DNA from 4 places in the Bacillus sp. SORGH_AS_0510 genome. Region 2 is predicted to be linked to each of the others. Evidence: a T-box and tRNA genes for the amino acid it is inferred to sense, from the RefSeq annotation. Region 2 holds a T-box; the other regions hold tRNA genes.
The links. A T-box is a leader RNA that pairs with one kind of tRNA and senses whether it is charged. The one in region 2 lies ahead of leuS (leucine--tRNA ligase), so its partner is inferred to be a tRNA-Leu.
Positions count from the first base shown of each region.

Region 1: it encodes a tRNA-Leu, which carries the amino acid that the T-box ahead of leuS (leucine--tRNA ligase) is inferred to sense. The anticodon was not compared.
Region 3: it encodes a tRNA-Leu, which carries the amino acid that the T-box ahead of leuS (leucine--tRNA ligase) is inferred to sense. The anticodon was not compared.
Region 4: it encodes a tRNA-Leu, which carries the amino acid that the T-box ahead of leuS (leucine--tRNA ligase) is inferred to sense. The anticodon was not compared.

Region 1 is NZ_JAUTAU010000001.1:3,198-6,391, forward strand. It holds rRNA gene QE429_RS00010 (16S ribosomal RNA) at 1-1,372, opposite strand, end outside; tRNA gene QE429_RS00015 (tRNA-Gly) at 1,486-1,559, opposite strand; tRNA gene QE429_RS00020 (tRNA-Pro) at 1,575-1,651, opposite strand; tRNA gene QE429_RS00025 (tRNA-Arg) at 1,661-1,737, opposite strand; tRNA gene QE429_RS00030 (tRNA-Leu) at 1,801-1,883, opposite strand; tRNA gene QE429_RS00035 (tRNA-Leu) at 1,950-2,034, opposite strand; tRNA gene QE429_RS00040 (tRNA-Lys) at 2,048-2,123, opposite strand; tRNA gene QE429_RS00045 (tRNA-Gln) at 2,183-2,257, opposite strand; tRNA gene QE429_RS00050 (tRNA-Glu) at 2,328-2,399, opposite strand; tRNA gene QE429_RS00055 (tRNA-Ser) at 2,412-2,502, opposite strand; tRNA gene QE429_RS00060 (tRNA-Asn) at 2,507-2,581, opposite strand; gene QE429_RS00065 (SprT family protein) at 2,700-3,173, opposite strand.
Region 2 is NZ_JAUTAU010000001.1:1,533,610-1,536,803, reverse strand. It holds gene leuS (leucine--tRNA ligase) at 1-1,334, opposite strand, end outside; T-box leader at 1,463-1,683, opposite strand; gene QE429_RS07805 (MDR family MFS transporter) at 1,840-3,030, opposite strand.
Region 3 is NZ_JAUTAU010000001.1:4,068,864-4,072,057, reverse strand. It holds rRNA gene rrf (5S ribosomal RNA) at 1-17, shown strand, start outside; tRNA gene QE429_RS20800 (tRNA-Asn) at 31-105, shown strand; tRNA gene QE429_RS20795 (tRNA-Ser) at 114-205, shown strand; tRNA gene QE429_RS20790 (tRNA-Glu) at 224-298, shown strand; tRNA gene QE429_RS20785 (tRNA-Val) at 303-378, shown strand; tRNA gene QE429_RS20780 (tRNA-Met) at 531-604, shown strand; tRNA gene QE429_RS20775 (tRNA-Asp) at 608-684, shown strand; tRNA gene QE429_RS20770 (tRNA-Phe) at 691-766, shown strand; tRNA gene QE429_RS20765 (tRNA-Tyr) at 794-878, shown strand; tRNA gene QE429_RS20760 (tRNA-Trp) at 884-957, shown strand; tRNA gene QE429_RS20755 (tRNA-His) at 969-1,044, shown strand; tRNA gene QE429_RS20750 (tRNA-Gln) at 1,070-1,144, shown strand; tRNA gene QE429_RS20745 (tRNA-Gly) at 1,149-1,223, shown strand; tRNA gene QE429_RS20740 (tRNA-Cys) at 1,232-1,305, shown strand; tRNA gene QE429_RS20735 (tRNA-Leu) at 1,344-1,429, shown strand; tRNA gene QE429_RS20730 (tRNA-Leu) at 1,454-1,534, shown strand; tRNA gene QE429_RS20725 (tRNA-Gly) at 1,886-1,959, shown strand; gene QE429_RS20720 (B3/B4 domain-containing protein) at 2,249-2,914, opposite strand; gene queG (tRNA epoxyqueuosine(34) reductase QueG) at 3,022-3,194, shown strand, end outside.
Region 4 is NZ_JAUTAU010000001.1:2,409,772-2,412,965, reverse strand. It holds tRNA gene QE429_RS12435 (tRNA-Trp) at 734-804, opposite strand; tRNA gene QE429_RS12430 (tRNA-Tyr) at 809-893, opposite strand; tRNA gene QE429_RS12425 (tRNA-Ser) at 915-1,007, opposite strand; tRNA gene QE429_RS12420 (tRNA-Met) at 1,016-1,089, opposite strand; tRNA gene QE429_RS12415 (tRNA-Ala) at 1,112-1,184, opposite strand; tRNA gene QE429_RS12410 (tRNA-Pro) at 1,196-1,272, opposite strand; tRNA gene QE429_RS12405 (tRNA-Leu) at 1,284-1,372, opposite strand; tRNA gene QE429_RS12400 (tRNA-Gly) at 1,381-1,452, opposite strand; tRNA gene QE429_RS12395 (tRNA-Leu) at 1,466-1,550, opposite strand; tRNA gene QE429_RS12390 (tRNA-Thr) at 1,619-1,694, opposite strand; tRNA gene QE429_RS12385 (tRNA-Val) at 2,019-2,094, opposite strand; rRNA gene rrf (5S ribosomal RNA) at 2,107-2,223, opposite strand; rRNA gene QE429_RS12375 (23S ribosomal RNA) at 2,427-3,194, opposite strand, start outside.

The DNA.
Region 1 (3,194 bases), 1.5 Mb from region 2:
ATTCACCGCGGCATGCTGATCCGCGATTACTAGCGATTCCGGCTTCATGTAGGCGAGTTGCAGCCTACAATCCGAACTGAGAATGGTTTTATGGGATTGGCTAAACCTCGCGGTCTTGCAGCCCTTTGTACCATCCATTGTAGCACGTGTGTAGCCCAGGTCATAAGGGGCATGATGATTTGACGTCATCCCCACCTTCCTCCGGTTTGTCACCGGCAGTCACCTTAGAGTGCCCAACTGAATGCTGGCAACTAAGATCAAGGGTTGCGCTCGTTGCGGGACTTAACCCAACATCTCACGACACGAGCTGACGACAACCATGCACCACCTGTCACTCTGTCCCCCGAAGGGGAAAGTCCTATCTCTAGGAGTGTCAGAGGATGTCAAGACCTGGTAAGGTTCTTCGCGTTGCTTCGAATTAAACCACATGCTCCACCGCTTGTGCGGGCCCCCGTCAATTCCTTTGAGTTTCAGCCTTGCGGCCGTACTCCCCAGGCGGAGTGCTTAATGCGTTAGCTGCAGCACTAAGGGGCGGAAACCCCCTAACACTTAGCACTCATCGTTTACGGCGTGGACTACCAGGGTATCTAATCCTGTTTGCTCCCCACGCTTTCGCGCCTCAGCGTCAGTTACAGACCAGAAAGCCGCCTTCGCCACTGGTGTTCCTCCACATCTCTACGCATTTCACCGCTACACGTGGAATTCCGCTTTCCTCTTCTGCACTCAAGTCCCCCAGTTTCCAATGACCCTCCACGGTTGAGCCGTGGGCTTTCACATCAGACTTAAAGGACCGCCTGCGCGCGCTTTACGCCCAATAATTCCGGACAACGCTTGCCACCTACGTATTACCGCGGCTGCTGGCACGTAGTTAGCCGTGGCTTTCTGGTTAGGTACCGTCAAGGTACCGGCAGTTACTCCGGTACTTGTTCTTCCCTAACAACAGAGCTTTACGACCCGAAGGCCTTCATCGCTCACGCGGCGTTGCTCCATCAGACTTTCGTCCATTGTGGAAGATTCCCTACTGCTGCCTCCCGTAGGAGTCTGGGCCGTGTCTCAGTCCCAGTGTGGCCGATCACCCTCTCAGGTCGGCTACGCATCGTCGCCTTGGTGAGCCGTTACCTCACCAACTAGCTAATGCGCCGCGGGCCCATCTGTAAGTGTCAGCCGAAACCGACTTTCAACTTCTCCTCATGTGAGGAAAAGGATTATCCGGTATTAGCACCGGTTTCCCGGTGTTATCCCAGTCTTACAGGCAGGTTGCCCACGTGTTACTCACCCGTCCGCCGCTAACCACCGAAGTGGTTCGCTCGACTTGCATGTATTAGGCACGCCGCCAGCGTTCGTCCTGAGCCAGGATCAAACTCTCCAAGAAAGTTGATTAGCTCATTTTGTTACGTTGGCTAACTTCAATTAAGAAGTTAAATATTATTGTTTGTTGACGTTTTTGTTTGTTTAGTTTTCAAAGAACAATTTAAAGGTATAAATTGGAGCGGGTGATGGGAATCGAACCCACGACATCAGCTTGGAAGGCTGAGGTTTTACCATTAAACTACACCCGCATATTAAAATTCAAATGGTCGGGAAGACAGGATTCGAACCTGCGACCCCTTGGTCCCAAACCAAGTGCTCTACCAAGCTGAGCTACTTCCCGTAATAAGAATGGCGCGCCCGAAAGGAGTCGAACCCATAACCTTCTGATCCGTAGTCAGACGCTCTATCCAATTGAGCTACGGGCGCATCTTTTAAAATCAACTTTTAAAGTATATCATACTCAGTTTGGTTTGTCAATAAAGTTTTTAGTGCGGCCGAGAGGACTTGAACCTCCACGGGGTTGCCCCCACTAGGCCCTCAACCTAGCGCGTCTGCCATTCCGCCACGACCGCGTTATAATTAGCGACAAAAACTATCATAACACGATAACCACTTTATTACAAGAGGAAATGTTTGGTTGGTGCGGGTGAAGGGAGTCGAACCCCCACGCCTTGCGGCGCCAGATCCTAAGTCTGGTGCGTCTGCCAATTCCGCCACACCCGCATATTAATTAAAATGGTGAGCCATGAAGGACTCGAACCTTCGACCCTCTGATTAAAAGTCAGATGCTCTACCAACTGAGCTAATGGCTCATACTAAGATGTTTCACTAATCTTTTATACCGTTAGTCAGATGGTCAATAAAAGAAAAATGGCTGGGCTAGCTGGATTTGAACCAACGCATGTCGCAGTCAAAGTGCGATGCCTTACCGCTTGGCTATAGCCCAATATTTATTAAATAAGAAACTATAAAGATTAAGAAACAGGAAATGAGTTAAAGTCACTCCCCGTCCCTGATGACCCTTACGGGATTCGAACCCGTGTTACCGCCGTGAAAGGGCGGTGTCTTAACCGCTTGACCAAAGGGCCGTAAAGATATTATGGCGGAGAAGGAGGGATTTGAACCCTCGCGCCGGTTACCCGACCTACACCCTTAGCAGGGGCGCCTCTTCAGCCTCTTGAGTACTTCCCCATAATGGCTCCGCAGGTAGGACTCGAACCTACGACCGATCGGTTAACAGCCGATAGCTCTACCACTGAGCTACTGCGGAATAATACTTATTTCGTCTCAACATGGGTTATTGCCCTGTCGACTCTTTACATTATAATGACCGTTAAACAGAAAGTCAACATAGTTTTGTAAGAAATTTTAATCCCAAATTCTTCTCTCTAATTTAAAGTTACTTCCCTTGCTTTTACAAGCTTACCACGGCACTTTCCACATACATATCTACTGGTATTAATACTTCTCTTTCTTGTATAAGTCTGCTTACAATTCGAGCACTGATATATTAAAAGCTTTTTTGGTGAACGTTTCACTTGTTTATTAGGAAGTTGCGAGCAAAATCGAGGAGCATTTACTTTTTTCAAGAGCGCTTTAAAGTCTGCATCTTTATGTTGATAGCCCTTCCTCTCAAGATGGAGATGATAATGACATAGCTCGTGTTTAATGATGCCGATTAACTCATTTTCCCCTAACTGTTCTAAGTATTTTCTATTGATTTCTATATTATGTGTACTAAGTAGATACCTTCCTCCTGTTGATCGCAATCTCGGGTTAAAGGTCGCTTGGTGACAAAAAGGTTTTCCAAATGACTCATCTGATATCTTTTCGACTAATATTTGCAATTCCTGCTCGGTCATTTTACCTTTCACCCCTTTTTT
Region 2 (3,194 bases):
AGCTGATCTTCCGGAACAGCCGACATTGTGCCATCTTCCCAGTGGATAATTGGAATCGGCTCACCCCAGTACCGCTGACGGCTGAACAACCAGTCACGTAAACGGAAAGTTACTTTCTTGGTTCCAATTCCTTTTTCTTCTAACCAAGCAATCATTTTTGAAATGGCTTCTTCTTTGTTTAAACCATTTAAGAACTCAGAATTGATATGTTCACCGTCACCAGTGTACGCTTCTTTCTCGACATCGCCGCCAGCTACTACTGGTTTGATTGGTAAATTAAATTCTTTCGCAAATTCAAAATCACGCTCGTCATGTGCAGGGACTGCCATGATTGCACCAGTTCCGTAGCTTACTAGTACATAATCCGCGATCCAGATTGGCATTTTCTCACCATTTGCTGGGTTGATCGCATAGGCACCAGTGAAGACACCCGTTTTTTCCTTGGCAAGATCTGTACGCTCAAGGTCACTCTTTGTTTTTACCTTATCAAGGTACGCTTCTACAGCCGCACGCTGTTCATCTGTAGTGATTTTATCAACAAAGGAATGCTCTGGGGCTAGAACCGCATAGGTTGCACCGAATAATGTATCTGGACGAGTTGTGAAGACCGTAAACGTTTCGCTGTGTCCATCAATTTGGAAGTTTACTTCTGCCCCTTCTGAGCGCCCAATCCAGTTGCGCTGCATTTCTTTTAAGCTTTCAGGCCAATCAAGTTCTTCAAGGTCTTCTAATAAACGGTCGCCATAAGCTGTGATTTTTAACATCCACTGTTTCATTGGGCGGCGTTCAACTGGATGTCCTCCACGTTCACTCTTTCCATCAATTACTTCTTCGTTTGCCAAAACGGTACCAAGTGCCGGGCACCAGTTTACAGCTACTTCATCAATATAGGCTAACCCCTTTTCGTAAAGCTTTAAGAAGATCCACTGTGTCCACTTATAGTATTCAGGATCTGTTGTGTTTACTTCACGGTCCCAATCGTAGGAGAAACCTAATGCTTTGATTTGACGACGGAACGTATCAATATTTTTCGCTGTAAATTCAGCCGGATCGTTACCTGTATCCAATGCGTATTGTTCTGCTGGTAAACCAAACGCATCCCAGCCCATTGGGTGAAGGACATTATAGCCTTGCATCCGCTTTAAGCGTGAAAGAATATCGGTTGCAGTGTACCCTTCTGGGTGTCCCACGTGTAGACCGGCACCTGATGGATATGGAAACATATCTAACGCGTAGAATTTGCGTTTATCATACTCTTCACTTGTTTTAAATGTTTTTTCTACTTCCCATTTCTGTTGCCACTTCTTTTCGATTTGTTGATGATCGAAACTCATGTCTGTTTCCTCCTAGTAAAAAATAGGCTCTGTTAACTATCCTGTTGATTTCCGCTCCAATCAACAGGTTGTAAAAATAAACAAAGTTCATTAACAAAGCCAAAGCATAAAAAAATCCCCTCATCCCCAAAAGGGACGAGAGGATTGTATGTATCTTCCCGCGGTACCACCCACATTAGTGCTCATGCACTCACTTCATTCATCCTTAACGCGGAATACGGCAAGCATTACTATTCCTTCATGCTTGCAACTCAAAGGCGAGTTCATGATGTACCCGGTTGACTTTCACCAGCCGCCAACTCTCTAAATACGGGTATGGACCACTACTACTCCTAGTCACTGTCTTTTCAATATGAAGTATTACGGTTATTGTATTAAATTTATCATAAGTATGCAAGTAAACAAATAGCCTAATTTCATAATAGACCAATAGCTTGAGTTTTAAACAAAAAAGACAAAGGAAAATAACCCTTTGCCTCACTGTCCATGTGGAATGGACAAATTCCTACATTTGTCCACGGATGGTGCCTGACACCACTGTTTTTATGCTACGGTCATAGAGTAAAGTGGTGATGATGGCCATGATAAATAATCCAATTAGGACGAGGAATAAAGCTGAAATATCGTAATAGTCTACGATTATTCCTCCTAATAGAGGGCCAACCATTCTTCCACCTGTAGCAGTGCTGTTAACGATTCCTTGATAGAAGCCTTCTCGTCCTTTTGGAGCTAGGTTAAAGGCAACAGTTGGTACAGCAGGCCAGATAAACATTTCCCCTATTGTTAAGATAATCATCGCAACTAAGAAACCAGAAAAAGCATTTGCCTTTCCTGCCACAATGAACGAAACAATAAAAATGCCAATACCGATGAGGATTTGAAGCTTCAATGAGGCAGAAAGACGCTTCATAACTCCATTTAACAGCGGCTGCCCTAAGACGATAATGGCACCATTTATTGTCCATAACAAGCTATACTGGCTTAGGGAAATGTTGATTTCCTGTGTATAAGATGAAATCGTTGTTGACCATTGAACATATGCAACCCAGCAAAGTAAATACCCTAAGCACAGGATTAATAAAGCTCGCAAATTGTTTCTGTTTTTTATTACTGGTCCTTCTGTGTCACTTGGTATTGGCTTAGCTGAAGCTGTAGCAATTCCTTTATAGCCGAATACAGCTATGAAAAGAAAAATGATATACATAATTGTATTGGCAAGGAAGATGAGTTGGAAAGAATAATCTGCCACAATCCCTCCAAGAGCCGCACCTACGGCTACCCCCAAATTTTGTGCTACATAAATGGCATTAAAGGCTTTGCGTCCGCCCTCGACCCAAACGGTTCCCGCCATCGCATACATGGCCGGAAAAACTACCCCAGACCCAAAACCGATGATGGTTAAAAACACTATATATGCTGGCCAGCCATGCCAGAATGTCAAGCCAACTAGAGCAACGAGCGTAATACCTATTCCCAATATAATAGATTTATAGCCACCTATTTTATCAAATAGACTGCCGCCATACAGATTTCCAATGACACTTGCTGCCGAGTTCAGCATCAAGACAACTCCAGCAACGGATAATGATTTACCTAAATGATCGTGAATATAAATTGTATTTAAAGGCCATAAAAAAGAAGAGCCTGTTACATTCACTGCCATCCCAATGATTAAAAGCCATAAGGCTCGTGGCATGAAAAACGCTCCTTTACAATAAGCTGATTCAATTCCCAAAGAATTATATTATTCCTTTTTCGGAGGAAGTGCAATATTTTTCATTGCCAGCTCCAGGTAAATGTTTGCTTCATTTCAAGTCAATTTATGGAGTTTTAGTTAATTCCGCCAAACTTGCGATTTAT
Region 3 (3,194 bases), 2.5 Mb from region 2:
GTAGGACGTTGCCAGGCTGTTTTAAAATATTCCGCAGTAGCTCAGTGGTAGAGCTATCGGCTGTTAACCGATCGGTCGTAGGTTCGAGTCCTACCTGCGGAGCCATTTCTTTTGGAGAGCTGTCCGAGTGGCCGAAGGAGCACGATTGGAAATCGTGTAGGCGGGTAACCCTGTCTCAAGGGTTCAAATCCCTTGCTCTCCGCCATTAAATTTATTGCGATATGGCCCCTTGGTCAAGCGGTTAAGACACCGCCCTTTCACGGCGGTAACACGGGTTCGAATCCCGTAGGGGTCACCATTATGGAGGATTAGCTCAGCTGGGAGAGCATCTGCCTTACAAGCAGAGGGTCGGCGGTTCGATCCCGTCATCCTCCACCATCAATATTATTGTCGCGGGGTGGAGCAACGAGCGTTGCATCCGTGAATAATCTGCGAGTTGTATCAATCGAGTTACTACTTGAATATACTAACTGAGATTGATACAGTCCATACAAACTATGGGCATTAACATTAGTAATATTTTTTACCGTCGCGGGGTGGAGCAGTCTGGTAGCTCGTCGGGCTCATAACCCGAAGGTCGCAGGTTCAAATCCTGTCCCCGCAATATGGTCTGGTAGTTCAGTTGGTTAGAATGCCTGCCTGTCACGCAGGAGGTCGCGGGTTCGAGTCCCGTCCAGACCGCCATATGTTGGCTCAGTAGCTCAGTCGGTAGAGCAAAGGACTGAAAATCCTTGTGTCGGCGGTTCGATTCCGTCCTGAGCCACCATTAATTTTTATGAAACATTTTATATGTGGAGGGGTAGCGAAGTGGCTAAACGCGGCGGACTGTAAATCCGCTCCCTCCGGGTTCGGCGGTTCGAATCCGTCCCCCTCCACCATATATAGGGGTATAGTTTAAAGGTAGAACGAAGGTCTCCAAAACCTTTGGTGTGGGTTCGATTCCTACTACCCCTGCCAATAATATTGTGGCGATTGTGGCGAAGTGGTTAACGCACCTGATTGTGGTTCAGGCATTCGTGGGTTCGATTCCCATCAGTCGCCCCATAATATTTTTTAATTAATTGAGCATTGGGCTATAGCCAAGCGGTAAGGCATCGCACTTTGACTGCGACATGCGTTGGTTCAAATCCAGCTAGCCCAGCCATTTTGCGGAAGTAGTTCAGTGGTAGAACACCACCTTGCCAAGGTGGGGGTCGCGGGTTCGAATCCCGTCTTCCGCTCCATAATTTACGGCGGCATAGCCAAGTGGTAAGGCAGAGGTCTGCAAAACCTTTACCACCGGTTCGAATCCGGTTGCCGCCTCCATAAAAATTTATACAGTGCATAATCTACTTTTTATATACGCCGGGGTGGCGGAACTGGCAGACGCACAGGACTTAAAATCCTGCGGTAGGTGACTACCGTACCGGTTCGATTCCGGTCCTCGGCACTGATTTACAAAATATTTTAATATGCCGGTGTGGCGGAATTGGCAGACGCGCACGACTCAAAATCGTGTTCCTCTGGAGTGTCGGTTCGACCCCGACCACCGGTATCAATGCAAAACACTTCCTATTTGATTATAGGAAGTGTTTTTTGTGTAAAAGGAATTTAATTAAATGTGTACGTACCCGAGATAGGTAAAAATAAGCGAGTACGGTAACGTAGAAGGGATCTACGTGTCCCAAATAGGTAAATGAAAGCGAGACGGTAACGTAGAAGCAGCCAATGTTACCAGTAGAGGTAAGAGTAAGCGATATTGGTCACCATTCTATGTTGTTACCTGAAAACATCCGAAGTTTTTTAGGGGCCATTCGACATAATTCGCAAAAACCACTTGACGATTAATAAAAAAGTGTGTAACATTGTAAGGGTCAAATCGTTCAAAAAGTTGTCAAAAAATTATGCGGGTGTAGTTTAATGGTAAAACCTCAGCCTTCCAAGCTGATGTCGTGAGTTCGATTCTCATCACCCGCTCCATACATATTAACTAACGCAGTGTATCGTTACCTAGAGAACGATGCATTGCGTTTTTTCTTTATATATAGGCTTTGTAAACTTGTCTGTTGATTTGCACTCCAGGCACGAGCGGTTCGTGGGCGTTTCGGCGAGCCTCCTCGGCGCTTGCGCCTGCGGGGTCTCCCCTGACCCGCACTCCCACAGGCTTCTTCGTGCCTTCCGCTCCAATCAACAGGGTATAAAAGTCAACTATGTCCTTTAACACATTCTTTAACACAGCCTATATATATATAATTATGCCTGTATGGCATCATTTAAGGATATGATAGGATGCTTCTCCACCATGTACTTGTGTAAACATGTTCATGAGCGACTCAGTTAGCCTTTCTGCATTTTGAATGTCAGTAGAAGGTCTTAAATAGATCAGTTGTAGGGCTTCTTTAGTATCAAAAGTCACTGGTGTACGATCTGAGTCTACAAAAGGACTTCCGAAAGCACCTTCTTCATCAGATGAGACAATAAGGTTATGTAAGGAATTTAAACGTCCATTTAAGCCCATATACTCCTCACCAACACCCCCAAAGCGAATAGTAACGGGGCCATTCAAACATTTCTGGTCATAGATTCCAATAGGCACTTGATATTGTAGGGAGAAAAAATTATTAATATCAATGGCACTTTGTACGGACGAGAGGTAGTTCTGTTTCTGTATTCTCCTATATAAGGCTTCTACAGATGGACGATACCGGTTAGGATCCTTATCATTCTGTTTAAAAATAGAGCGCCATTCCTGTAATCCAGGCAACTCTGTCACAGGTTTATTTTCTAAATCAAAATAAATAGACTCCTGGAATAGCTGGAGTCTCCCCCTTAGCATTTGGGGTGAATCACTGACAATTATGTTATTATATTCAATTACACCCAGTTTAAAGTCAGGTATTCGTTCTATTATTTCTTGTGAGAGTTGAATTTCCAACCATTCCACCTCCAAAATTCATTTAAATTAGTTTATCATATATAGATGTGCAACCAAAAATTAAAACAATTAATATAAACAACTTTAGGGAAAGGAGGAATTAAACTATGGACGTCAAACAACTAAAGAAAGAACTTGTTGCCTATAGTAAGGAAATTGGGATTGATAAGATCGGTTTTACAACTGCAGATGTGTTCGGTGAATTGAAAAATCGATTAATTAGACAAAAAGAACTTGGGTTTCAATCGGGTTTTGAAGAGCCAGACATAGATAAACGGGT
Region 4 (3,194 bases), 880 kb from region 2:
CTATATCTATTATCTATAATCATATTCGTTGTGTATCCACCAATGGCAATAACTAAGGCAATTATTGAAGCTATGATCCACTTTTTTTTTTAGATTTTTCTTTGTAAATAGCTTTTTTTCCTCAGTCATAGATGCTAATCCCCCAATATATGTATGTACTCCCATTATATCACTGATATACTTATTCGTGTTTTACTTAATCAAGAAATCCAACAAAATAGTAACAGGTTCTGTTTTGAGGTGCTTTTCTTAAAATACGTGCCGAAATGGCAATCGTATTGGCATCGTTTTTGTAATAGAATAAAGTAAAACTCGTTATAGTAATTGGCGAATAATAAGATGTCTTTTCCATAATTACGTAGGCAGCAAAAGTAAAATAAGCGGAGATTTTCCGCTTATGCAGAGAAAAATTCCCTATTTTCGCACTTTTCGAGTCAATAGGCGGAATTTTCCCCTCTATTTTAGCGTTTTTTACTAATAAATTCTAAATAAGCGGAATTTCTCCGTCTATTTATAAACTCGTTCTTAGCCTGATTCCCCAACCGATTAGTGCGGATCCTCTTTATCATAGATGCGGGAATCCAGCTTTAAAAGATCGATAAAATTGGTACTCAAATCGGTAGTGCAAATGACAGAAGTTTTGACCTTCTATATTAATTGTAAACAAAATAGTTGAAAGGCATTTAAAATAAAAAAATCCAACTAAAAGTTGGATTTACAAAAGTATGTTTTACAGGGGTAGTAGGAATCGAACCCACACCAAAGGTTTTGGAGACCTTCGTTCTACCTTTAAACTATACCCCTAAAATGGTGGAGGGGGACGGATTCGAACCGCCGAACCCAGAGGGAGCGGATTTACAGTCCGCCGCGTTTAGCCACTTCGCTACCCCTCCATGTATGTATAAATGATAAAATGGCGGAGGAAGAGGGATTCGAACCCCCGCGCGGTTTAACCCGCCTGTCGGTTTTCAAGACCGATCCCTTCAGCCGGACTTGGGTATTCCTCCATTTTAAATAGCGGCGGAGGGGATCGAACCCCCGACCTTACGGGTATGAACCGTACGCTCTAGCCAGCTGAGCTACACCGCCATATTGTTTATCAGTTTATAAGTGGAGCCTAGCGGGATCGAACCGCTGACCTCCTGCGTGCAAAGCAGGCGCTCTCCCAGCTGAGCTAAGGCCCCAAAATGAAAAATGGTCGGGAAGACAGGATTCGAACCTGCGACCCCTTGGTCCCAAACCAAGTGCTCTACCAAGCTGAGCTACTTCCCGTAAAATATATATGGTGCCGAGGACCGGAATCGAACCGGTACGGTAGTCACCTACCGCAGGATTTTAAGTCCTGTGCGTCTGCCAGTTCCGCCACCCCGGCAATTTGAGAGCGGAAGACGGGATTCGAACCCGCGACCCCCACCTTGGCAAGGTGGTGTTCTACCACTGAACTACTTCCGCATATTAGATTAAATGGTGCGGGTGAAGGGAGTCGAACCCCCACGCCTTGCGGCGCCAGATCCTAAGTCTGGTGCGTCTGCCAATTCCGCCACACCCGCATAATTAATGAAATGAAGTAAAAAACAACTGGTTTGATATGCTTCACATAAGAAAAATCAATGAAGAATGGTGCCGGCGAGAGGACTTGAACCCCCAACCTACTGATTACAAGTCAGTTGCTCTACCAATTGAGCTACACCGGCAAATAGTTTGGAAAAAAGTATTAGATTGTACACGCTTTCTATGTTATCGTCATCCTGACCTCAGAAAGCTTAATCAAGTAGTAGCTCGGTCAGTATGCTGAAGATTATTCAGGAAGCTTTTTCGGTCGTGCTCTACCAATTGAGCTACACCGGCAAATAGTTTGGAAAAAAATATTAGATTGTACACGCTTTCTATGTTATCGTCATCCTGACCTCAGAAAGCTTAATCAAGTAGTAGCTCGGTCAGTATGCTGAAGATTATTCAGGAAGCTTTTTCGGTCGTGCTCTACCAATTGAGCTACACCGGCAATAGTTAGAAATATATGGTGGAGGATGACGGGATCGAACCGCCGACCCTCTGCTTGTAAGGCAGATGCTCTCCCAGCTGAGCTAATCCTCCATATAAAAGATAGCCTGGCAACGTCCTACTCTCACAGGGACTTTCGTCCCAACTACCATCGGCGCTGAGAAGCTTAACTTCCGTGTTCGGTATGGGAACGGGTGTGACCTTCTCGCCATAGTTACCAGGCCTACTACACTGAATATTCTTCCTTGCGGGCTGCGACGAGCTGAAGATATGCATCTTCGATTATGCTATGGCGCAGGAGCAGACATTCAATGTACTATGATTTATGAAACTAGTTCAATGAACTGTGCTCATTGAGAGTTCATTCCCTCAAAACTAGATAATGTAGAAGAAAATTCAATAAACAATTGAGTTCGCTTTAAAACTTGGTTAAGTCCTCGAACGATTAGTATCAGTCAGCTCCACATGTTACCACGCTTCCACCTCTGACCTATCAACCTGATCATCTTTCAGGGTTCTTACTAGCTTGACGCTATGGGAAATCTCATCTTGAGGGGGGCTTCATGCTTAGATGCTTTCAGCACTTATCCCGTCCGCACATAGCTACCCAGCGATGCCTTTGGCAAGACAACTGGTACACCAGCGGTGCGTCCATCCCGGTCCTCTCGTACTAAGGACAGCTCCTCTCAAATTTCCTGCGCCCACGACGGATAGGGACCGAACTGTCTCACGACGTTCTGAACCCAGCTCGCGTACCGCTTTAATGGGCGAACAGCCCAACCCTTGGGACCGACTACAGCCCCAGGATGCGATGAGCCGACATCGAGGTGCCAAACCTCCCCGTCGATGTGGACTCTTGGGGGAGATAAGCCTGTTATCCCCGGGGTAGCTTTTATCCGTTGAGCGATGGCCCTTCCATGCGGAACCACCGGATCACTAAGCCCGACTTTCGTCCCTGCTCGACTTGTAGGTCTCGCAGTCAAGCTCCCTTGTGCCTTTACACTCTACGAATGATTTCCAACCATTCTGAGGGAACCTTTGGGCGCCTCCGTTACTCTTTAGGAGGCGACCGCCCCAGTCAAACTGCCCACCTGACACTGTCTCCCACCCCGATAAGGGGTGCGGGTTAGAATTTCAATACAGCCAGGGTAGTATCCCACCGACGCCTCCACCGAAGCTAGCGCTCCGGCTTC